One region of the Paenibacillus sp. TAF43_2 genome, then DNA from elsewhere that is predicted to be linked to it. Evidence: riboswitches for the same ligand, from Rfam matches in the RefSeq annotation. Region 1 holds a riboswitch; each other region holds the start of a gene.
The links. Region 1 has a riboswitch for ZMP and ZTP ahead of AB4Z17_RS10735 (IMP cyclohydrolase). Riboswitches for the same ligand answer to the same signal wherever they lie in the genome.
Positions count from the first base shown of each region.

Region 2: linked by a shared signal. The riboswitch ahead of AB4Z17_RS07015 (bifunctional 5,10-methylenetetrahydrofolate dehydrogenase/5,10-methenyltetrahydrofolate cyclohydrolase) and the one ahead of AB4Z17_RS10735 (IMP cyclohydrolase) in region 1 are both predicted to bind ZMP and ZTP.
Region 3: linked by a shared signal. The riboswitch ahead of rpiB (ribose 5-phosphate isomerase B) and the one ahead of AB4Z17_RS10735 (IMP cyclohydrolase) in region 1 are both predicted to bind ZMP and ZTP.

Region 1 covers NZ_JBFRDK010000037.1:12,453-20,016, reverse strand. The annotation lists gene AB4Z17_RS10745 (DEAD/DEAH box helicase) at 1-934, shown strand, start outside; gene AB4Z17_RS10740 (S-layer homology domain-containing protein) at 1,044-2,285, shown strand; ZMP/ZTP riboswitch at 2,482-2,561, shown strand; gene AB4Z17_RS10735 (IMP cyclohydrolase) at 2,621-3,334, shown strand; gene AB4Z17_RS10730 (hypothetical protein) at 3,589-4,320, shown strand; gene AB4Z17_RS10725 (S-layer homology domain-containing protein) at 4,483-7,564, shown strand, end outside.
Region 2 covers NZ_JBFRDK010000021.1:10,831-18,553, forward strand. The annotation lists gene AB4Z17_RS07005 (5'-nucleotidase C-terminal domain-containing protein) at 1-4,187, shown strand, start outside; gene AB4Z17_RS07010 (sugar-binding transcriptional regulator) at 4,359-5,315, shown strand; gene AB4Z17_RS07015 (bifunctional 5,10-methylenetetrahydrofolate dehydrogenase/5,10-methenyltetrahydrofolate cyclohydrolase) at 5,393-6,238, opposite strand; ZMP/ZTP riboswitch at 6,304-6,382, opposite strand; gene AB4Z17_RS07020 (ABC transporter ATP-binding protein) at 6,565-7,723, shown strand, end outside.
Region 3 covers NZ_JBFRDK010000001.1:68,114-77,543, reverse strand. The annotation lists gene prmC (peptide chain release factor N(5)-glutamine methyltransferase) at 1-275, shown strand, start outside; gene AB4Z17_RS00355 (carboxymuconolactone decarboxylase family protein) at 765-1,202, opposite strand; gene AB4Z17_RS00350 (RNA polymerase sigma-70 factor) at 1,373-2,245, opposite strand; gene spoIIR (stage II sporulation protein R) at 2,430-3,194, shown strand; gene AB4Z17_RS00340 (L-threonylcarbamoyladenylate synthase) at 3,319-4,380, shown strand; gene AB4Z17_RS00335 (manganese efflux pump MntP) at 4,504-5,064, shown strand; gene AB4Z17_RS00330 (low molecular weight protein arginine phosphatase) at 5,206-5,784, shown strand; ZMP/ZTP riboswitch at 5,868-5,948, shown strand; gene rpiB (ribose 5-phosphate isomerase B) at 6,047-6,505, shown strand; gene AB4Z17_RS00320 (TIGR01440 family protein) at 6,522-7,127, shown strand; gene glyA (serine hydroxymethyltransferase) at 7,226-8,473, shown strand; gene AB4Z17_RS00310 (peptide ABC transporter substrate-binding protein) at 9,195-9,430, shown strand, end outside.

The DNA of each region.
Region 1 (7,564 bases):
CTCGACAAAAGAGGTCGAGATCATTTTGCATAGTGTCGGTAAAGAACACCAAATTGCTTTTTTCTCCGCGACATATCCAGATCAAATGGCTCGTTTTGAAGGACGCTGGATGAAAAACCCGGAACGCATTCAGGTTACGCCGGAGCATACCGTATCACAAACGATCGATAATTACTTTATCGTTAGCGATAAGCGTGATAAAACCGATACGGCAAGAAGACTTGTTCGCTTGCTGAACCCGGCCTCTGCGCTGCTTTTCCTAAATGATACCGACAACATTTCCAACTGGGAATCGAAACTAAGCTATGAAGGCTTTACTGTTGAGGCTTTGTATGGGGATGCGGATAAACAGCGCCGTGCAGCAACATTGACACGTTTTCGCGAGGGTCGCTGCCAGCTGCTGCTAGCGACGGATGTTGCGGCTAGAGGCCTTGATATTGAAGGTCTGCCGCTCGTCATTCAGCTTGATCCTGCATCGGATGCGGATCACTATGTGCATCGTGCAGGACGCACGGGCCGTATGGGACGTCCTGGTACAGTCGTTTCCATTGTTACGCCGCAGGAGCTGTTTATTATGGAGAAATTCCGCAAGCAGCTGGGCATCGAATTGACAGAACGGACAATGTTCAGAGGAAAGCTTCTTAGCGAGGAAGAGCTGCGAGAAGCAACAAAACCGTTTGCGGCTCGTCATGAAGCAAAGCTTGCAGATCGCTCAGAAGCGTTGCAAACGAAGCGAGCTGCAGAGAATAAAAGTGCAGCTGCTGCTCCGAAACAAACGAAGCTTGTAGAGACGAAAGCAGTAACTGCTCCGCCGAAACCAAAGCCAGCAGCGAAGCCTGCTCCTAAGAAAGTGGAGCGAAAGCGCGAAGGTAAAAACAAAGGTGCTCCTAAGTGGCTGAAAGCTAAACGCGAGGCCGATAAGGAACAATCATAAAAATTTATTTTGAAAGCCACCCTCTTAAATCGATCTGCCTCTCCCGAAACGTATGGGCGAAGGTAAAAAATGCGGCAAAACCCGCAATCGAAAAAGGAGTGTGGCTTTCTTGATAAAACAAACAATGTGGAAAAAGACAGCAATTTCTTCGCTTGCGCTGCTGATGCTTGCAGGCGGTGCAACGTCAGCTTTTGCAGATGGCGGTAAAGGCAAAGGGCATGATGGCGATCGTAATGATGATAAAGGCCGTCATGAGGACAAGGATGACAAGTATGACAAGGACGATAAACATAAAGTAACATGGCAATTCCAAGATGAGGACGATCTGAAGTGGGCTATGGAATACATTATGCGGTTAGCGTCAAAGGGCGTATTTACTGGCTACGAGGATGGTACATTTAAGCCTAATCAGAAAATCAACCGTATTGAAACGTTGACTGCTGCTGTCAGATTGATGGGTCTTCGCTCACAAGCGGAATCAGCAGATAAAATGAAAACGGATTTGCAATTTAATGACGGGGATAAAATCGCAAAAAAATACCCTTGGGCTGTTGGTTACGTTGCAGTAGCGCTGGAGAACGATCTATTCTCTGAGACTGAATCGGAAGTGAAACCGGAAGCAAACGCGACAAGGCTATGGTCTACGATTCTTCTCGTAAAAGCGCTTAAACTGGAAGACGAAGCGAAGGCGCTCAATAATACAAAGCTTGACTTTAAGGATGCAAAAGAGATCCCTGCTGGATCAGTAGGTTATGTAGCTCTTGCTTTGAAGAAAGGCATTATTACCGGCTACAATGATAAGAATGGAAAAACGTTCCGTCCTAATCAACCAGTAACCCGTGCAGAGCTGGCAGCGCTTCTCGATCGTACAGATACGGAAATGCCTAATCATGATGCACAAGCCATTATAGGCAAGCTAAAAGCAGCTCCTGCTGATGGCAAGCTGACGGTTGTTAAAGGAGATAACACGGAGGTTTCACTAGCATTAGATTCGAATGTGTTTATTTTCAGAGATGATAAAAAATCGCCAGTGAGCTCACTCCGAGCAGGTGATGAGGTACTCGTTCGTACGTATCTCAATCGTATCGTATTTATTGAAGTAACGAAGTCGGCTCCTGTTAGTACAGCTTTCTCGGAGAACGGAATTATTAATACATTAACGTTCAACAATCAGGCGAAATTGACGACGGTTTCTCTCATTACTCGATATGAAAACTCACAGGCAGTTGTCACTACATTCAGCATTGATCCAAGCGTAGTCATTACAGGTGACTCCTCGCAGCTGAAGGCTGGTCAATATGTACAAGTAAAAGGCGACAATGGCACAGTTAAATCAATTGAAGTGAAATAAGGTTTAAATAAGAGAAGGGCTGTCCTGAAAGTAGGTTTTTCTACTTTTGGAACAGCCCTTTTTCCATTGTTCAGCAATCAAAATAATAGCTTGCGAATCCAGCAGCGCTTAGTTTTCTGCATAATAAGCACGAAACAGTTCGTTAGAAATAGAGCTTGATTTCAATTGCGATATCGAACTATAATAAATGTAAATTTCAGGTAGGTGCAACTGGCGTAAACGTGGATGACCACGAGGGAGCACCTATTTCATATGTCGTGCGCCTGGGCAAAGTATTTGATCGATGATCAAATGCTTTTTTTATTTTCAGATAAAATAAAAAGGTTGAGGTGAGTATGTTGCAGTCCTATGAAGATCAGTTATTTAATAATCCGTATCCTGGTAGAACAATAATCGTGGGGATGAGCCCGTCAGGAAAACATTTTGTTCAAGRGTATTGGATAATGGGCAGAAGCGCGAACAGTCGCAACCGAATCTTTGAGCGCAATGAGCAGTTTGTAAGAAACATAGCATATGATGCGGCAAAAATGGAAGACCCTTCATTGATTATTTATGATCCGATAAAGAGTATGAATGGGATGCATATCATTTCCAATGGAGATCAGACTGAAACCATCTATGAAGCTTATGGCAAAAGTGCAACGTTTGAAGATGCATTAAAAAGCAGAAAGTTTGAACCGGATGCTCCCCATTATACACCGCGTATTTCCGGTATTATTGATACTGAATCAGCTTTGTACAGCTTGTCCATTTTGAAAACAAGGCAAAACGATCCGTCATTTTGCATCCGTCATTTCTTTCATTACGACTCTTTTACAAAAGGGATAGGTCATTGCATTCACACTTATAAAGGTGAAGAAAATGGTATTTTGAGATCTTTTGAAGGTGAACCGCTGGAGGTTCCTTTATTTGATTCAATGGATGAAACGGCTCAATTTTACTGGAGCAGCATAAACGCAGATCATAAAATTTCATTGCTTGTGAAGTTTATTCATACCGATGATCGTAAGGTGGAATTTAAAATAATAAATAAAAATCAGACGTTTTAGTGTCTCTATAATTAATTCCGACAAAAACGATGGGAAAAATTTAAATAATCGTTGACAGGGTCGTTTTTGAGGAATAATATAGGAATATATTCAAAGTGAGTTAAAAAACCATTTTGTAGGATGACAAAAGAAGATAATCTACTGGACCACCAGAGATTCAATAGGAGCGCAGTTCTGCGCCTTGTTGGGTCTCCTTTTTTTATCCAAAAAAACAAAAAAGCTCAAAGAGCGAAGCGAAAGGGATGTTTACAATCATGAAAAAACTAACACTAACATTAATTTCTGCAACAGTAGCCTTCTCAGCCCTAACCTATGTTGTCGTATCTGCCAAACAGGCACAAGGTGCGCCTGCAGTGAAGGACAACGCTGCAATTGTTACCGAAGCAAAGGAAGAGAATCAATCCAAAATCATTACCGTTTCTGACACAGAGAAAAAATCAGAAGTAAACACAGCTGCAGCAGAAGGCGAAAAACAACCGCAAGCAAAAACGGCGGACACGATAGAGGCTAATAAACCTGAAGCAGAAAAAGCAGATGCGAAACAAGAAGATAAATCCAAAGTTACTCTTGCTGTAGATAAGAAGGAAGAGGCGCCTGCAGCTAAAGCGGCAGCAGCAAAGGAGGAGCCTGCGGCTAAAGCAAATACATCGGTTGAAAAAACAGCGACTCAGCCGAAAGAGACTGCCCAGCCTAAAGCAGCAACGACGGTGAAAGAAGAAAGCCAGCCTAAAGCTGCAGCCGTTGTAAAAGAAGAGCCAAAAGCAGCAGCACCTGCTGCGAAAGAAGAAACACAATCGAAACCAGCAGAGCCAGCTGCAAAAGAAGAAAAGAAGCCATCTAAATCGGTCTCATTTGTGAAAAAAGATACGGTACAGCCGAAAGCACCATCATCCTCAGAGGCTCCTTCTTCCTCCTCTTCATCATCATCTTCGTCTTCCGAAGGTCAACAGCCAGCACCATCGACGACGGAAGAAGAAATCTGCTAGAAACAAGAAATACGTATTCATGAGTTATGAAATGGGGTGGCCATAAGAGGCAGATCAGCCTCTTATGACCGGCTCCCTGCACGAAATCTTGAAGCGACTAGTGGAGAATACATATTTCACACTTGGCACATCGACAAAATTTGATGAAAACGAGGAATGAACATGAAATTACAATTTAATACATCCAAAAGATGGTTAGCTCTTATATTGGCTGCATTATTAATTTTGCCAGCTGCCAATATCGTTAATGCCAATCCAGCTTCGGAAACTCTAGTAAATAGCGGCGCCAGCCATTATAACTATTTTAATAATGTGTATGATCATTTGGATGATGAGAACCATATTCTTCAAACGGTAACGTATGAAGATATTATTAATCTCTTTGACAGCGAAGGCACATATGTTGTGTTGTTTGGCGGAGCTTGGAGCGATAAAACACAAGCGAATATTGGCTTTATTAATCAGGTGGCAAAGCAATATGGTGTAAAAACCATCTATAACTTTGATACAAGGTTAGATGGCAAATCACTAGAGATTGCTGAAACGCAAACGAAAGAAATCAAAGTTGGCAACAACACTTTTGATTTTGCAGAAGCGTATGTCGAGCTGGTCAAAAAATATTTAACGAACCTCGATGAAGTACTTCCAGCAGGAGATATCGTTAGTTATACGAAAAAAGACAGCAAGGGCGCAGTAATTTCAGAAGGCTCAGCGAAAAAAATTGAAGCACCATTCCTGTTTGTGTATAACAAAAAGAAAATTGTTTCCTCTTTGGCTTCAACAAATGTGTGGAGCGATTACTTAACTAATGGCGTTTTGGACGCGAGCAAAGTAGATGCTTACAAAGCAAAAGTGAGTCAAGTATTTGAAGGAATCACTTCATTTGATACGATTAACCGTTCGAATTCTATCAAAGCAGCTTTCAATAGAAACGGATCAATCATTAACAAAAAAGAAACGGTTATTTTTGACGAATCGGACGGAGAGCTCGTATTTGAACATGTAACCTATCACCAATTGACGAAGATTCTCGAGAGCGAAGGGAATTATACGATCTTGTTCGGCGGCTCTTGGTGCCCGAATACACAAGCAGCCATTAAGTTTGTTAACGAATATGCGAAAAAAAATAACATTGATAAAGTTTATTTTTGGGACACCAAGCTGGATTCGGGAATTTCGATCCTGGATCTTTATAAAGACCCGAACGCTGACCCCCATAACGGAACATTCTTTCAAACAAGAGATACGAATCATCCTTACGCCAATCTGTATGTAGATTTGATTAACAAATATTTGCCTGATATTAAAACACAATACGTAAAAACAAAAGACAATGTAAAGTATACGAATGAGAACGGCGTTGAAGTAATCGCAAGCAAAGCGCAAGTTCCATACCTCTTTCAATATAACAAAGACAACAAGGATGTTGATGGCAACAGAGCTCCAATTCTTGGGCATATTGAATTGATGTATTCTTGGACCAATATTCAACCTGATTATGTAAGCAGCGGCGGACTTGGTGTGAATTACAAAAATTATACAAATGCTTTGAACAGCCTATTTGCAAGAGTTGAGGCCAAACCTACAGGGCTGACAGCGGTTAAACCAACCTCATCCGATGAAAATGATGGTCAAATTACAGGAACGAAAGGCAAAGCGCTTGAATACAAGCTTGAAAATGAAACGGATTACAAGGCTGTAACTGGTGATGCAATAACTAACTTAGTGCCAGGTACTTACAATGTTAGATATGCATCCAAGCTTGGATACAATGGTCCTCATACAGCAGGAATTCCCGCAGCTGTTTCGTACAAAGCGGGCGAAGCTGTAAACGTAGTGGTGCCATCCTTTATTCAAGACCAAGCTGCACCAACAGGGCTGGCAGGTGTTGCACCAACGACATCAGCTAACAATGACGGTAAAATTACTGGAACGACGACAGCGCTTGAATACAAGCTGTCTAATTCGTTATCCGATTATATTCGTGCAACAGAACCGTCTGTTACAGATCTTGTTTACGGTACTTATGATGTTCGTTACGCGGCAAAAGAAGGATATCGCCCAAGCCCTAAAGTAGAGGTTGTTATTCCGGCTTACGGCGAGGAAGCGCAAGAAGCGCCGACTGGCTTAACAGGCGTATCACCGACAACGATTGCTAATAACGATGGACAAATTACAGGAACGACTGCAGCTCTAGAATACAGATTAGATGGAACGGATGTTTATCAAGCAGCAACAGAACCAGCGATCACTGGTCTCGCAGCAGGCACTTATAATATCAGATTTGCAGCTAAACCTGGATTCAGTGCAAGCCCAGCAATTGATATCGTTATCAAAGCGTTTGCTCTACAAGAGCAGTCGGAACCATCAGGCTTGACGGGTGTAGCTCCTACCTCTTCAGCTAATAATGATGGACAAATTACAGGAACAACGACAGCACTTGAATACAAGCTGTCAGGAGCTGAGTCCTATCAAGCGGCAACAGCGCCATCTATTACTGGCTTATCATCTGGAACTTACAACGTGAGGTTTGCGGCTAAGGAAGGCTATAATGCCGGCGCAGTGCTAGATGTCATTGTACCTAATTATGTATCCCCTCCAAGTGGTGGAAACAATGGCCCAAATCCAACGCCTACACCTACACCTCCAGCAGGTGGAGACGATGATGGTACAGCACCAACAGTAACGATAACAGCAACAACCGATGCTGCGACAGGAGCAACCGTAGCGAAAGCAACCGCAGCTTCTATTACAAGCTTAGTTGAGCTTGCTAAGAAAGCGGAAGCAGCAGGCAAAACCTCTGTCGTCGAGCTTAAGGTTGAAGCAACAGCTCAAACTAAATCTGTAGAGCTGAGCATTCCTAGAAAATCGTTTAATGAAGTAGCTTCAAGCACAAATGCGGGTGTGAAGGCCAATCTTGGCGTTGGCACTGTCGTTTTTAACGCAAAAGCAATTGAAAGCATCAGCAATTCGGCTGAAGCGGGTGACATCAGCATTATTATTACGAAAGTAGAGCTAACTGACGAAGGCAAGGAGGCTTTGGGTGACAGACCGGTATATGATTTCTCCGTATTCGCAGGAACTACCCAGCTTACAAGCTTTGGCGGCAGCAATGTGCAAGTTAGTGTGCCTTATTCTTTAAAAGCCGGAGAAGATCCAAATGCTGTAGTGGTCTACTATGTAACGGATGCCGGCAGCTTGGAAACGATCCGCGGGAAATACAACGCGGGTACAGGAACGGTAA
Region 2 (7,723 bases), on a different contig from region 1:
TTAATAGCTTCGTGAAGGAATTGACAACGAAAGACCCTGAAGCAAGTGTAGTCGTGTTAGGCGACTTTAACGATTTCCAATTCTCAGGCACATTGAACAAAATTAAAGGCAATGAATTAACAAATCTTGTTGATACGCTGCCAGTTTCAGAGCGTTACTCGTATATCTATGACGGTAATTCACAAACGCTTGATCACATCCTCGTGGATAAAGCGAATGGGACAACAGCAGAAATCGACGTGGTTCACGTCAATGCAGATTTCTCTACAGAACAGGGCAGAGTAAGCGATCATGATCCGCTTCTTGCGCAGCTGGATCTGTCTTCTAAAAAAGCGGCTGAGTTTGCGATGACGCTCATGCATACGAATGATACACATGCGAATTTGGCGAATGTTGCAAAGAGAGTTACTGCAGTTCAGCAGGTTCGAAATGAAACAGTTAATTCACTCCTTCTTGATGCTGGCGATGTATTCTCGGGCACTTTGTATTTTAATAAATACTTAGGCCAGGCAGATTTAACGTTTATGAATTTGATGAAATACAATGCTATGGTTTTCGGTAATCATGAGTTTGACAAAGAATTATCGGTGCTGGCAGATTTTGTGAAAAAAGCAAAATTCCCATTTGTTAGCTCCAACATTGATTTCAGCAAGGAGCCTGCACTTAACGGATTATTATCCGAGCAAGCGGCTGGTGAAGCGGCTCAGGATGGAAAGATTTATAATTCACTTATTCTTGAAGTAGGCGAGGACAAGACGAAAGTCGGCGTAATTGGCTTAACTACAGAGGATACGAAGTTTCTTGCGTCTCCGGGACCAAATATCATATTTAATGATTATATCGCTAAAGCGAAAGAAACCGTCAAAATGCTGCAAGATCAAGGCATCAACAAAATCATTGCTTTGACTCATCTTGGTCATGCATTCGATCTTCAATTGGCTGAGCAAGTAGCTGGAATTGATGTTATCGTAGGAGGTCACAGCCATACGAAAGTAGACGCTCCTAAGGTAGTCAAGACACATGGAGAGCCAACGCTAGTTGTACAGGCGGAGGAGTATAACAAATATTTGGGACGCTTGGATCTCAAATTCAATCAAGCAGGCGTACTGACTAAATGGGATGGCAAACTGCTCGATATTGCAACATTTGCTCCAGATCCGGTAGCGACTGAATTGCTTGATCCATACACAAAGGGTATTGAAGCTATTAAACAACAGGTTATTGGTAAAACGAATGTATTTTTAGATGGTGGCAACCCTTCTGGTCGTGTTGCGGAAGTCAATCTTGGAAACATAATGACAGATGGAATGGTTTCTAAAGTGAAAAGCTTTGTTGACAGCAATCCTGATTTAAAGAAATTGGATGTAAAAGGATTCGTGGGGATTCAAAATGGTGGCGGAATTCGTAAACCTATTCCGCTGAAAGCTATAGGCAAAGCGGATGGTGACATTACACTAGGTGAGCTTTTGGAAGTTATGCCATTCGGCAATAATCTTACATCACTTCGTATGACGGGTCAGGAAATTGTGGATGCGTTAGAGAATGGTGTAAGCGGCATTGAAACGGTTCAAGGTCGATTCCCACAAGTATCTGGCATGCGTTACTACTATGATTCCAAGAAGCAGCCGGAAGTACTAGATGCGAATGGACAGCTTGTAACTGCGGGTAAGCGTATAGCAAAGGTAGAAATTAAGAACGCTGACGGCAGCTACAGTGCTATTGATCTGAATGCTTATTATTTTGTAGCAACAAATTCTTTTATGGCTAATGGCGGAGACTTCTACCGCTCCATGAAGAAAGCGAAAGATGATGGTCGTCAGTATGAGATGAACATCGTTGACTACGAGGTGTTTATCGAATACCTTACGAAAATAGGCACTATCAATATGGGGTTAGAAGGCCGTATTACAGATCTAAAAGGCGAGCCGCTTCCAGGTGACAACGATCCATTTAAGCTAACGATTATGCATGTGAACGACACGCATGCTCACCTTGATTCGATTGCAAAACGTTTTACAGCGATTAAGGAAATTCGTGCAGAAGTAAAAGACTCTATCTTGCTAGATGCAGGTGATGTGTTCTCAGGAACGCTGTATTTCAACAAATATCTTGGTCAAGCGGACTTGGCGTTTATGAATAAGTTTGGTTATGACGCGATGGTATTCGGAAACCACGAATTCGATAAAGGTCCATCCGTACTTGCTGATTTTATTAAAAAAGCGGAGTTCCCGTTTGTAAGCTCAAATATCGACTTCAGCAAGGAACCTGCAATGAACGGACTTGTGTCTGAGCAGGCAATCGGTAAACCAGCTGCGAAAGGTAAAATTTATGACGCGATCATATTGGATGAAGGCGGGCAAAAGATCGGCGTATTCGGCTTAACAACGGAGGACACAAAATTCCTTGCATCGCCAGGAGATAATATTGTATTCGAGGATTATATTAAGAAAGCTGAAGAAACGGTCAAAATGCTCGAAAAAGAAGGCATCAATAAGATTGTGGCATTGACGCATCTAGGAAATGAATTTGATAAAGTATTGGCTGAGAAGGTTACGGGCATCGACGTTATCGTCGGTGGACATAGCCACACGAAGGTTGACGCACCGCTTGTATATCATGCTACGGGAGAACCGACACTCGTTGTACAGGCAGAACAATATGGCAATTATTTGGGCCGTTTGGACCTCGAATTCAATAACAAAGGGATATTGACCGCATGGAATGGCAAGCTGCTTACAGTTAGCGGTTATGCAGCGGACCCGGAAGCTGTTGAAATGTTGAAGCCATACAGTGCGGGTGTTGCCGATATTCAGAAGCAAGTCATCGGTAAAACAAATGTGTTCCTGGATGGTGATCGTAATTCTGTACGGTCAAAAGAAACCAACTTAGGAAACTTGATCACAGACGGTATGGTCTCCAAAGTAAAAAGCTTCGTAAACAGCAACGAGGCATTAAAGCAATTGGATGTAAAAGGTTATGTTGGCATTCAGAATGGCGGAGGTATTCGCGAATCAATTAAGAAAACCGCTGAGGGTAAAGTAGATGGAGACATCTCGATGGGCGAATTGCTTACGGTGATGCCTTTCGGAAACAACCTTACGGCGCTTCGTATGACAGGCCAAGAAATTATTGCTGCGCTTGAGAACGGTGTAAGTGGAATCAAAACCGGAGAAGGCCGCTTCCCGCAAGTATCGGGCATGCGCTTCTACTACGATTCTAATAAGAACCCTGAAATATTGGATGCAGACGGAAAGCTTAAGCAGGCTGGCGAACGCATTACGAAGGTTGAAATCAAAAACGCAGACGGCAGCTACAGCGCAATTGATTTGAATGCTTATTATTTTGTAGCAACAAACTCATTTATGGCTAATGGCGGCGATTTCTATCGCTCGATGAAGCAAGCCAAAGATGCTGGACGTCAGCACGAAATGAACATTGTTGACTACGAGGTATTCTTGGAGTATATCAATCAACTAGGTACGATTAATGCAACGACAGAAGGACGCATTGTTGATGTGAATGTTGTAGTTCCGACACCTACTCCAACACCAACAACACCGCCGGTGACAACACCGACGCCGACACCAACGCCAACACCGACGACACCGCCGGTGACGACACCAACGCCGACACCATCCATCACATTTAGTGATGTACGCGGCCACTGGGCGGCAGATGCTATTGCGAAGGCAGTGGAAATTGGGTTTGTTAATGGGTATGGAGACGGCACGTTCCACCCTGGAGACACAGCAACAAGAGCACAATTTATTACAATGGTAGGCAGGGCGCTGAAGCTTGAATCGTCGACAAGCAAGCTGGACTTTGCAGATGCAGATAAAGTTCCTGCATGGGCACGCTCCTTCTTTGCACAGCTTATTGAAGATAAGGTCATTGCAGGCTACGAGGATAATACGCTTCGACCATCAAGTGAATTAACAAGAACGGAAATGACCGTAATTCTTGTTCGCGCACTAGGCATTAAAGTTGATCCGAAGGCGAAGCCGACGTTTGCTGATTTGAGTGACATCCCTGTATGGGCACGTCCTTATATCGCTGCGGCACAAGCCGAAGGACTAGTAGCAGGCATGGGCGGCAATAAATTTGCACCTAAGAAAAATGCAACAAGAGCAGATGTGGTTACACTGATTTTGTCCGCACTAGAGTATGAAGGAAGAAACGGAATTTAATTAAGCAAAAGCGTCCCATTCCACTTGTTAAGAGTGGGGTGGGACGTTTTTTTTAGTAAGATTTGTTGTTTTCATACAAAGAAGGCGACACTTCATTTGAAACCTATGTTAAATTAGAGGGAGTAGATACCGTTTGCATTTCTAGACATAAATAGAAAGAGTGAAACTTGGATGGCTGATGATCGACTGGATGATAAGCTTAGCAAAATGATTGATGTAGCAAGGCTGTATTATGAACTGGATTATAATCAGGAAGAAATCGCCCAGAAGCTGGGGGTATCGCGCCCTACGATATCAAGATTTTTACAGCAGGCGAAGGATGAGGGGTACGTTCAAATAAAAATCGTACACCCGAACGAAAACAATTTTGTTCTGGCGAATCGTTTGGAAGCGAAGTTTGGGCTGAAAAAAGCGGTTATCGTTTCTGTGCCGCAGTATGAGGACAGCATCGTAAAAAGGTATATTGGCGAAGCGGCAGCGAACTATTTATACGATACGGTAAAAGATGGCGATATCATTGCGACAACGTGGGGAACGACGCTCTTTCAAATGGCTTCTCAGCTTAAGGATAAGCCGGTTCGCGACGTTAAGGTCGTGCAGCTCAACGGCGGGGTTAGCCATTCAGAGACCAATACATACGCTTATGAAATTGTTCATTTATTCGGCAAGGCTTTCCATACGATACCTTACTTTATTCCGCTGCCGGCGCTTGTTGACCATGAGGTTGTGAAGCGGACGATTGAATCGGATCGCCATATCCGCAATATTTTGGAGCTAGGGAAGCTCTCTAATATTGCCGTTGTAACCGTGGGAGCCCCTACGGATGATTCTGTATTAATTAGAGCCAATTATTTCACAGATTCCGATCTGGAAATTATTCGCGAGAAGGCAGCTGGCGATATATGCTCACGCTATATCGATATTACAGGCAATATTTGTTCAACACTCATGAACCAGCGCACGATTGGCATCAGTCTCGATGAACTGAAGCGCAAGGATCAGTCAATACTTGTGGCAGGCGGAGCGAAGAAGGTAGATGGCATTTATGGCGCGCTGCGCGGCGGCTACACGAATGTACTCATTACCGATCAGTTTACAGCGAGGTATCTATTAGAACGGGATGTGTAGACGTCCTATAGAACGAACGAGGGGATCTTAGCTGCAAGGCAGCTAATAAGATCCCCTCGTTTTTCTTCCTATCTCTCTTAATGAAGTGCAAATCGCTCAGCGGAGTCAACCGTATGCTTCAGAAGCGTGGCGATCGTAACAGGACCTACGCCTGCTGGCACAGGAGTGATCGCACTTGCTTTTGCTAGGCATGCCTCGTAGTCAACGTCCCCAATATTCCCTTTATTGTACCCTGCATCAAGTACTACAGCGCCATCGCGAATCCATTCGCCTTGAATGAAGCTTGGTTTGCCTACTGCAGCAACGACGATATCGGCAAGACGCAATAGCTCCGCTAAATTTTCCGTTTTGGAATGACAGGTTGTTACGGTTGCATTGCGGTTCAGCAGCATCTGAGAAACGGGTTTGCCTAGAATCGGGCTTCGTCCAACGACGACGGCATGTTTGCCTTCAACCTTGATGTTATAGTAATCAAGAATAGCCATAATAGCAGCAGGGGTACATGACGGATACTGGGCATAACCAAATGCATTTTGAGCAAAACCTAGCGCGGTTACACCATCAACATCCTTATGGATACTAATCGCTTCAAAGGCAGCACGCTCATCAATTTGATGCGGTACGGGGTGCTGCAAGAGGATGCCGTGAATAAGCGGGTCAGCATTAAGCTGCAAAATAACGTCAATCAAATCATCCGTTGAAATGCTTTTGTTCAAATGAATACGTTTGGAATCAATGCCAAGCCGCTTGCATGCATTGCCTTTCATTCGAACATAGGTTTCAGACGCAGGGTCATCGCCCACCAGTATCGTCGCTAAGCATGGAATGATTCCCCGCTTGCTTAGAGCCTCCACTCTTGCTTTCAGCTGCTCTTTGATTGCATCGGCCACAATGGCTCCATCCAAAATCAGTTTCTCCGTCATCTTCTACCTCAGCCCCTTATAAATAGATGTTAAAAAAACATAAAAAGGCAAGGGGTATGTCCCCTTACCTTTGCCCAGGCGTACGGCTAATGATCTGTGCGCTTCCTCATGGCTATCCATGTTCCGCCAGTTACGCACAGCTTTTTATTGGTATTTTGATTTTAACAGGTGGAAAGTTCAAAAGCGAGCCATCAACGTTATTTTATGATTATTTAGGTGTAGAAACAAGAGAATGGGTGCTATAATTACTATACCAAGAGGGAGCGGGTCGCGCTGCCCTCTTTATTTGCAGTTTGCGCAAAATGATGGGAGATTGAGGTGGTTAGTTGTTAAAGCTCACTAGATTTTTGAGGAAATATTGGCTGAGCGCTGTGCTGGCACCGTTGTTTATGCTGCTAGAGGTGTTCATGGATTTGCTGCAGCCGCGGTTCATGGCGAGCATTGTGAATGAGGGCATTATAGCAGGTGATCTCACAGCAATCGCGAGCACCGCTCCCAAAATGCTGATCGCCGCATTAATCGGTCTAATAGCAGGTGTCGGCTGTACGGTGTTCTCGACGATAGCGTCGCAAAACTTTGGGGCTGATCTGAGGCAGGAGCTGTTTCAAAAAATCCAGTCGCTGTCGCTTCGATCGCTTGACCGTTTTGGTTCAGGCTCGATCGTGACGAGACTGACGGGCGATGTCACACAAATTCAGAACTTAGTATTGCTGCTGCTTCGCGTATTTGCACGAAGTTCATTCATTATTATCGGCAGTCTGGTCATGGCTTTTGTAATAAGCCCGCGCCTATCTATTATTTTGCTCGCAATGATACCCTTATTAGCTCTCTTCCTCATCATTACAACTCGGATTACCGTTCCTTTGTTTTCAATGATGCAGCACCGGCTCGATCAAGTGAATACCGTTATGCAAGAAAATTTGTCCGGTATCCGTGTTGTGAAAGCATTTGTACGGTCCGATTACGAGGAAGAACGTTTTAATGAAACAAACTCAAATCTACTGCATGCCAGTCTAAAAGCAGCTAAGATCGTTGCGCTTAATACGCCGCTTGTGTCGATCATTCTTAATTTTAGCATTGTAGCTGCATTATGGTATGGGGGAATGCTTTCTGAGCACGGGGCGCTGTCAGTGGGCAGTCTCGCCGCCTTTTTAACTTATATTACACAGCTTCTCTTTTCTACTCTAGGACTTGGAAATCAATTGATTGCAATCTCTCGGGCCAAGGCTTCTGCTGACCGAATTAACGAGATATTGGAGGTGCCGGCAGATAAATGGACAGCTGAACGAAAAGCTAACGAGCAGTCCAAGAAAATACAGGCTGGCAGAATTACGTTTGACCATGTGAGCTTCAGCTATGAAGGCTCGGAGAAAAATATACTTCACGACATAGATCTGGATATAGAGCCGGGCGAGACGATTGGGATCGTAGGGGTGAACGGCTCAGGAAAATCAACGCTGGTCAGCCTCATTCCAAGGTTTTATG
Region 3 (9,430 bases), on a different contig from region 1:
TGGCGGCGGATATGTTAGAGCTGCAGCGCGAAGTTCGCGACTATGAGCCGCATCTCGCGCTGGAAGGCGGGCCGGACGGGTTGATCCCGTACCGGCGCATGCTGGAGCAGCTTCCGCTGCTCGCGCAGATGCCTCGCATCGTCGCATTCGAGCTCGGCATGGGCCAGCCTCGCATCGTTGCCGACATGATGCGCGAAATGTCGCAATGGGACGACATTCGAATCATCAGTGACTACGCTGGAATCGAGCGCCATGTCATTGCAACGAGGAGTTAGCTTCGCTTGCAGCAAAAGAGGCTTCCCCAAAAGTAGAATTATCTACTTCGGGAAAGCCTCTATTTCATTTCAAGCAGCAGCCTGACTGGGCTCAGCAAAATAAATCTATTTCATAGATTTATTTTCACTCGAACGTACCATTTAGCGCGTTTTTATGGGCGTTGCGCAAACATAAGCCTACATTCTGGCTCTATTTTCGAGAAAATGATTACTTTGACGAAAATAAGACTATATTTTAGTTTTATTTTTGCTGTACCACATCAATTAGCGCCTTTTTGAGAGTGATGAGCAAACATAAGCCTACATTCTAGCTCTATTTTCACGGAAAGGGCTACTTTGACGAAAATAAGCCTATATTTTAGTTTTATTTTTGCTGTACCACATCAATTAGCCCCTTTTTGCGGGTGATGAGCAAACAATAAGCCTACATTCTAGCTCTATTTTCTCGAAAAGGGTTCCTTTAATGAAAATAACACTATATTTTAGTGTTTATTCCGGCATCATACCGGTGCTTATCGCAAGACGGTTCCACCCGTTGATCGTAATAATAGCCATAATAATCTCGCCGACTTGTTTGCTCTCGAAATACCGGGCAACTTCTTCATATACCGCATCAGGCACATGTTCCTTCGTAATGACAGTGACAGCCTCCGTCAAAGCGAGTACCGCTCGCTCCTCCTTCGTAAAGTAAGGCGTATCGCGCCAAGCGCTCAATGCATAAATCCGCTGCTCAGTCTCGCCTAAGCTTCTAGCGTCTTTCGTGTGCATATTAATGCAGAATGCACAGCCATTTATTTGCGATGCGCGAATTTTAATCAATTCTAGCAGCTGCTTGTCGATGCTCGTAGTGCCTAGGTATTTTTCCATTCCGCTCATTGCCTGATATGCAGCAGGTATTTCTTTAGCTATTTGGACTCTTTCTGTCATGTTCCTCATTCTCCTCTATGTTCTAATTATTTGCTTTCATCCTCTAAGACAAAACACAGTTATCGGATGTGACAGAAGATTAAAAAATTTTTTATTTAGTCGTCCTTGTCTAGTCGTCTTTGTTTAGTCATCCGGTGTTCACGATTGGCGGATCGTAAATTTTCAAATGGTCATTCGATCCGAACATGCTTCAGCTTATCAGGGTTCAACATGACATAAATCCGCTCAACCTTCTGCCCTTCCTCATCGAGCCGAAAGCTGATAACACTTCTAGGCATACCGGCTTGGTTAACGATGACGCCAGCTTGTCCGTTCACGTCAGCGAATTGATGGCCATCTCCCAAGAAGGTCTTCGGAATAACACCCTTCAAAAAGGCGATGACTCTTTCTCTGCTAATAATAGCGAAAATAGCTGCACGTACCTTGCCTCCTCCATCGGAGACAAGAATCGCTTCTTCGGATAAAAGAGAAATCAATTTCTCGAAATTTCCAGAAGAAGCTGCTTCCATGAAGGCAACAGCGAGGGGCTCGGCTTTATCCGTGTTCATGGGTAGCATCGATCTATCTTCCTGAAGCTTCTCTTTGGCTCGGCTGTATATTTTACGACAGTTTGCTGTCGTTTTATGTAAGCATGCAGCGATATCCTCATAGTCGTATTGAAGTGATTCTCTTAAAATAAACACAGCCCGCTCAACTGCTGTTAGCTGCTCAAGCATGACAAGCAGCGCGTAGGAAATCTCTTCATGCTCCGCATAAATTTCAGCAGGATCCAGCTCAACGGTGCTGACGTCTGGTTCGGGCAGCCACTGTCCAACATATACTTCTTTTCTTTTGCGCGCGGATTGGCTGAGATTGATCGAGCGGTTAGTGAGCATTCGAACGAGATAGGCCTTCTCATTTTTAATTTCACTAGGGTCCAAAAGGCTGTAGTCTGCAAACACATCCTGGACCAATTCCTCGGCCTCGCTGAATGTGCCAAGCATCCGATAAGCAATGGAATGGAGCAGCGGTCGATACGCTGCATAAGTTTTTTGGAAATCCATTCTTCATCCATCCTTCTCATTTATTGAAAATAGTATAACTTGCTAGAAGAGCGTCTGCGATAAGATAAAAAATAGATAGATTGATAGGTTTATATATTAAGCAAAGCGGACATAATGACGGATAGATACGTTCCGGAACGCAAGCAGACGCACTGACGGGTGCGACGAGAGGAGCTTGTGTTATATGTCCAGCCATTATTCTATTCATTCCTATTCCAATATTTCTAAATCCGCTCATTCTAATTCGGGTAAGGCTAATAAATTTGTTTATCGCAAATCATATGGTTTTATTATTTTTGCACTTATCATTTTAATTATGAGCTGGGAAGCTCAGCAAATGGATGCTGCGGTTGCAGGCGGAGAGATCCCACAGGAAGCCATTCGCCTTCGTATTTTAGCCAATTCCGATAATCCTGCTGATCAAGTCGTGAAACGTCTTGTCCGGGATGAAATCGTTAAAGCGATGAATAGCTGGGTGACGGGACCTCAGACGATTGAGGAAGCACGTCAGACGATTCTCGCTAATATGCCTGAAATTGAACGCATTACAGCAGAAGTGCTAAAGAGCCGCGGCTTTGAATATGGCTCATCCGCAGAGCTTGGAATGGTACCGTTCCCGACAAAAATGTACGGCAATCAAGTTTACCCTGCTGGCGACTATGAAGCCCTTCGTATTACACTTGGCGAAGGCGGCGGACAAAATTGGTGGTGTGTATTGTTCCCGCCGTTATGTTTTATCGATGCTGTAAGCGGTGAAGCATCAGCAGCAGCTGGAACAGAGACAGAGCAAGCAACAGTTGTGAAATCGAATAGTGCAGCGGCTAAGACAGCTTCATTAGCAGCAGCTCCAGCAGATACTCCTTCCCAAGGCGAAGCGCCGGAAGCAAAATTTTTTATTTGGGAAATGATTGAATCTTTTATCAATTGGATTAAATCACTGTTTTCATAAGAAACGACAGCTGCACCTTTGAATATAAAGGTGCAGCTGTCGTTTCTGCTTGTTTGCGGGTGCTTATGCTATAATAACGAATGAATGAACAATTTCAATTAAGAGCAAGGATTGAAGGATAGAGATGACTAAAACAAATGTATGGCGCGTAAAGCAGGCTCATGATTCTCAGCTGCGGGAACAATTATCGGAGGCTGCCAGCCAATTAAGAGAAGGCGGTATTATTGCTTTCCCTACGGAGACGGTTTATGGGCTTGGCGCGGATGCTCGCAGCTCGGCGGCGGTTGAGCGGATATTCACCGCAAAGGGACGTCCATCGGACAACCCTCTTATTGTGCATATTGCGGGTCGCAAGCAGTTAGATGAGCTGGTGCTGCCGTATTCGGAGCTGGCTTCATCGTTGATGGAACAGTTTTGGCCAGGACCACTTACTATTGTACTGCCCGTTCGCGAGGATGCGTTATCGCCGCTCGTAACGGCAGGACTGTCTACCGTTGGTATTCGAATACCGGATCATAGAACAGCGCTTGCGCTGCTTGAGATCGCAGATTGTCCAATTGCTGCACCAAGCGCCAATCGTTCTGGAAGGCCAAGCCCAACACTTGCTGAGCATGTGCTGGAGGATTTGGATGGGCGGATCGATGGTCTTGTTGATGACGGTGCAACAGGCGTCGGCCTGGAATCTACTGTAATTGAGCTTGCTGGCGAGCATGGCATTCGAATTTTACGGCCAGGCGGCATTACGCGCGAAGCGCTTCAAGAAGCGGCACCCCATGCGTTGGTTGATAGTGCCTCGGTAGATGAACCGGAGTCGGCTCCGCGATCGCCAGGCATGAAATATACTCATTATGCGCCACAAGGGGAGCTTGAGCTTGTGCAAGGCCATTTTGAAGCTGTTGCAGCGTACATTCGAGATCAAGTAGAAGCTGCAAAGAAGCGCGGCGAGGTAACTGGCGTACTTGCTTTCGAAGAGAGGTTGAATCGCTACGATGCAGATCATGTTTACTCATTAGGCAGCGAGGCGGAGCTTGGCACAGCAGCGCACCAGCTTTATGCGGCATTGCGAGATTTTGACGGGGCAGGCGCTCAGCGTATTTGGGCAGAGGGCTGCACGGAGCATGGGATCGGCGCAGCGCTTATGAATCGGTTGGCCAAAGCGGCTGGAAACCGAATTATTCGTGTATAGAAAGCACTGTAAGGGGAACGATCATTTTTGAAACAAAATTAGCTTGAAACCGCACTAGTATGTTTGTCCTCATGTCCGCATATGTTTGGTAAAGACTACAAGCGGACATGGGGGAGATAGGCTGTGATTGAAGCACAATTACAAGCTGGACAGTTTTTGACGCTGCTTTTTATTGCGGTGGCACTCAGTCTAGACGCATTTTCTCTGGGACTCGGAATAGGGCTCAAAGGCATAAGGCTGCGAGATGTTTTGAAGCTTGGCATTGTAACTGCATTGTTTCATATGATCATGCCGCTGGCAGGTATTTTTACAGGTCAATACGTCGGCTCCTTGCTTGGAGATGTAGCCACGACTGCGGCAGGCGTTTTGCTAGTGTTGCTCGGCGGACATATGATTTATAGCTCGCTGCGCGGCGAGGCGGTTCAATCTTTTGACCATAAATCTTTTTGGGGCTTGCTCGTGCTTTCGCTTAGCGTCAGTATCGACTCGTTCTCAGTAGGCATTACGCTGGGGATGTTCGCTGCAAACATGTTGATGACGGTTTTACTTATCGGTCTGCTCGGCGGGCTGATGTCGATATGTGGTTTAATGCTGGGGRGTAAAGTCAGCGGTCAGCTTGGCGAATATGGCGAGGCCATAGGCGGAGGAATTTTGTTCGTGTTCGGCATCTTGTTTATCTTTTAGAATACAAGTAAGAAAGCGGAACAAAATTTCAGTCTTATTTTAAATTTCAAGCCAAAGCTGCTTAGCATCTAAGGAATGCTGCAGGTGTTTTCGCTTAATCGTTGAACAGCTTGGAATAACGTGCAAAAAGGAGTTGGCAGTGTGAAACGTATTTTATTTGTATGTACAGGCAATACATGCCGCTCACCGATGGCAGAGGCTATGCTTCGCCGAATGGCTGCATTGAGAGGGATCACCGTAGCCGTTCGCTCCGCAGGCATATCTACTATTGATGGACTGCCCGTGTCAGCTCATGCTGTGGAGACCCTTAGACAGCGGGACATCGAGCATAAGAGCACGTCGCTGGCGCTGACGAGCGAAGCGGTTGGTTGGGCTGATATTATTTTGACAATGACGGTTAATCATAAGCGCGGTTTGCTGCAATGGCATCCCGAAGCGGTCGACAAAATCTATACGTTAAAGGAATATGCAAATCAAGACGCACAAGTGCTCGCCGATATTGAGGAGCTGGAGCAGCTTTATACAGAGCTTCATATGAAGCAGGCGCTTGGCCAACAGCTGACGACTGGCGAGAGAAGACGATTGCTTGAGCTGGAGCGTCGCATACCGAGCTTTGACATCGTTGATCCTTTCGGAGGCTCGCTTGCTATATACAGCAGCAGTGCTAACGAAATAGAGGACGCGCTCGTCAAGCTGCTGGACAAGCTGGCCAAAAGATAAGTGTTCAGGGTTGCGGAAGTCATTTTTGTTCCCGTTCGATTGATTTTTGCAGCTGTATAAGATATAATAAAATGACAATATACGGTTTCCGATGTAACTGGCGACGGAAGTGGGTAACCACGGTGGAGCATCGGAATATACGGCCGGTCGCCTGGGCAAAGAGCAGCATGCTAATAAGCATGTCATGCTCTTTTTTCGTCTTTTTGGGCAAAAATAGGTATACTAGCACTGTGATGTTTCATTTCTAAGGAGGTCTTTTGCGTTGAAAATTGCTATTGGTGCTGACCATGCAGGTTATCGTTTGAAGGACGAAGTTGTACCGTTTCTTCAATCGCTTGGTCATGAAATTGAAGATCTTGGCTGCAACTGTGACCAATCCGTCGATTATCCGGACTATGCATTGCCCGTATGCGACCTTGTTACGAGCGGCAAAGCAGAGCGCGGTATACTCATTTGTGGAACAGGTATCGGCATGTCGATTGCGGCTAATAAAGTACGCGGCATCCGCTGTGCGCTTGTGAATGATATGTTCTCAGCCAAAGCCACTCGGGAGCATAATGATACTAATGTTTTGGCGCTTGGGGAACGAGTAATCGGTCCTGGAGTGGCACTCGAAATTATTCGCATATGGCTTGAAACGCCGTTCTCAAATGGAGAACGCCATGTCGGTCGTGTTAGTAAAGTGAAACAAATTGAAGAACAGTACAGCAGCCAGTCCTAATTAGGGGGCATTCGCAATGAACGTAGACGAAAACGTACAGCTTGGAAGCATTGCAGAACAGGTTGAGCAAATTGTTCGGGAACTGGCAGCGGCAGGCAAGCTTGGCATGAGTCAGCTGCTAGTAATCGGTGTAAGTACTAGTGAGGTGCTTGGTCATCGCATCGGGACTTCGGGCACCATTGAAACGGCTGCACAAATTTACGCAGGCGTTGAAGCGGTTCGCAGCGAAGTTGGCTTTATTCCCGTTTATCAATGCTGTGAGCATCTGAATCGCGCGCTTGTCATTGATCAAGCTTCTGCAGAACGATTGGGGCTTGATATTGTAGGTGCAGTGCCAGTGCCTAAAGCGGGCGGCTCCATGGCAGCTTATGCCTATCGTCAGCTGAAGGAACCTTGTTTGGTGGAAACGGTGCAGGCGCATGCGGGCATCGATATTGGTGATACGTTTATCGGTATGCATTTGAAGCGGGTGGCTGTTCCCGTTCGTCCGACGATTCGTGAAATTGGAGGAGCGCATGTCACGATGGCTATCACAAGGCCAAAGTTAATAGGCGGCTCCCGAGCGGTATACGAGCTTAGCGAGAATCTAACGGCAGAGCAATCTGCTGGAACTTGCGAATAGTTGATTTATAGCGATAATTTTTTGATTTTCAGCGTCTAAAGGACACCGAAGACGTTTTTGCTTGATAAAGGGTATCTAATTTGAGGAGGAATTTAATCATGGAAAATTTGCGCAAACAAGACCCAGAAGTATTAAAAGCTCTAGGACTAGAACTTACTCGTCAACGTGACAATATCGAGCTTATCGCATCCGAGAACATCGTTAGCGAAGCGGTATTGGAAGCTATGGGAAGCGTTTTGACGAACAAATATGCAGAAGGTTACCCAAGCAAACGTTTCTATGGCGGTTGTGAGCATGTTGACATCGTTGAGGATATTGCCCGCAACCGTGCGAAAGAGCTTTTTGGCGCTGAGCATGCGAACGTGCAACCACACTCCGGCGCACAAGCGAACATGGCTGTTTACCTTGCAGCTTTGCAGCCTGGCGACACTGTGCTTGGTATGAATCTAGCACATGGCGGACATTTGACACACGGCAGCCCTGTTAATGCATCTGGATTGCTTTATAACTTTGTTGCATATGGTGTACAAGAAGATTCCTTCACTATTGATTATGAAGAAGTTCGCAAGCTTGCTTTCAAGCACCGTCCTCGTTTGATCGTTGCAGGCGCTAGTGCATATCCGCGCACAATCGATTTTGAGAAGCTTGGCAAAATTGCTAATGATGTAGGCGCAATGTTTATGGTTGATATGGCTCACATCGCTGGTTTGGTTGCTGCAGGCCTTCACCCGAGCCCAGTGCCTCATGCGCATTTTGTAACAACTACAACCCACAAAACCCTTCGCGGGCCTCGCGGCGGTATGATCCTTTGTCGTCAACCTTGGGCTGCTGCGATTGATAAAGCAGTTTTCCCAGGCTCGCAAGGCGGTCCTTTGATGCACATTATCGCTGCTAAAGCAGTAGCTTTCGGCGAGGCGCTTCAACCTGAATTCAAGCAATACGCAACCCAAGTTGTTAAGAACGCTAAAGTTCTTTCGGAAGAGCTTGTTGCAAAAGGCTTTAACATCGTATCTGGCGGAACAGACAATCACTTGATGCTGCTCGACACACGCAATCTGAACATTACAGGAAAAGTAGCAGAACATGTGCTTGATGAAGTAGGCATTACGGTTAACAAAAATGCCATTCCGTTTGATCCAACAAGCCCGTTTGTAACATCCGGTATTCGTATTGGTACACCTGCAGCGACAGCTCGCGGCATGGAAGAGAACGCAATGAAGGTTATTGCTGAGGTTATTGCACTTGTGCTTAACAGCCCTCAAGATCAAGAGGTGCTCTCCAAAGCGCGCGGCATGGTTCGTGATCTTACTGCACAATTCCCGCTTTACCCTGGCATGACTTACTAATCATAAATATATTATTAATTAAAAAAAGACCTATTTGTGCATATGCATGAATAGGTCTTTTTTTGATTATATGCCGTGCATAAATAATATATCTAAAAAAATAATACAATTAGAAGCTGCGTGGAATAAATGAGCAAACGTCAATGTTGAAATGAAAAAACGTTCATTTTGCACAAGCGAAAAATAATAATTAAATATAATGGTCGTTATTATTTATGTTATAGTATTAATACCGAAAAAACACGTTATATATTTGTGGAATATATATGTAATTTAAAACAATATGGAAATATAAAGGATTTTCAATTTAATCTGTATTTTTAAGTATTAGTGCTATTTTTGTAAATAAATGACTGTAAAAATATTAAACTGAAATATTATTAAAATAATTAACTGAATAAACGCTGTACAGCATTAACGCAACAGAATAATTAATTGAATAAACGCGTTAATGTGTTAAAGAACAGTGTATAAAAGTAATTATAAACAAAAATTTACAGCTTACATATTCTTGATAAATAATTAACATGGTTGTATAGTGAAATTTATTATTATATTTAAACTCATTGTTTAAGTGGGGAAAATGTTTAGCATTGCTCAAAAGGATACGTATATTTGCATTGGACAAGCTAGAAGAAGATGCAAACGTTTGTGTACAAAGCGAGTAAGTTGGACGATTTTGCCATGTTGAACTGAGCAGAAAAAAAACGGGAGGATTACAATGAGAACAAGAAAGTCTGCTTTATCATTTATTGCTGCTTTACTCATTCTTGCTATTGTCGCTGTTGGTTGTACGCCTAAAGAAGAAACAGGCAACAACGGTGCTACGAACGGCGCAACAAACGGCGCTACAAATGGAGGAGCATCCGAAGCGAAAGTTTTCAGAATGAACATTCACTCTGAGCCTTCGACACTTGACCCGGCACTTATGGAAGACAACGTATCAGGTACACTTGC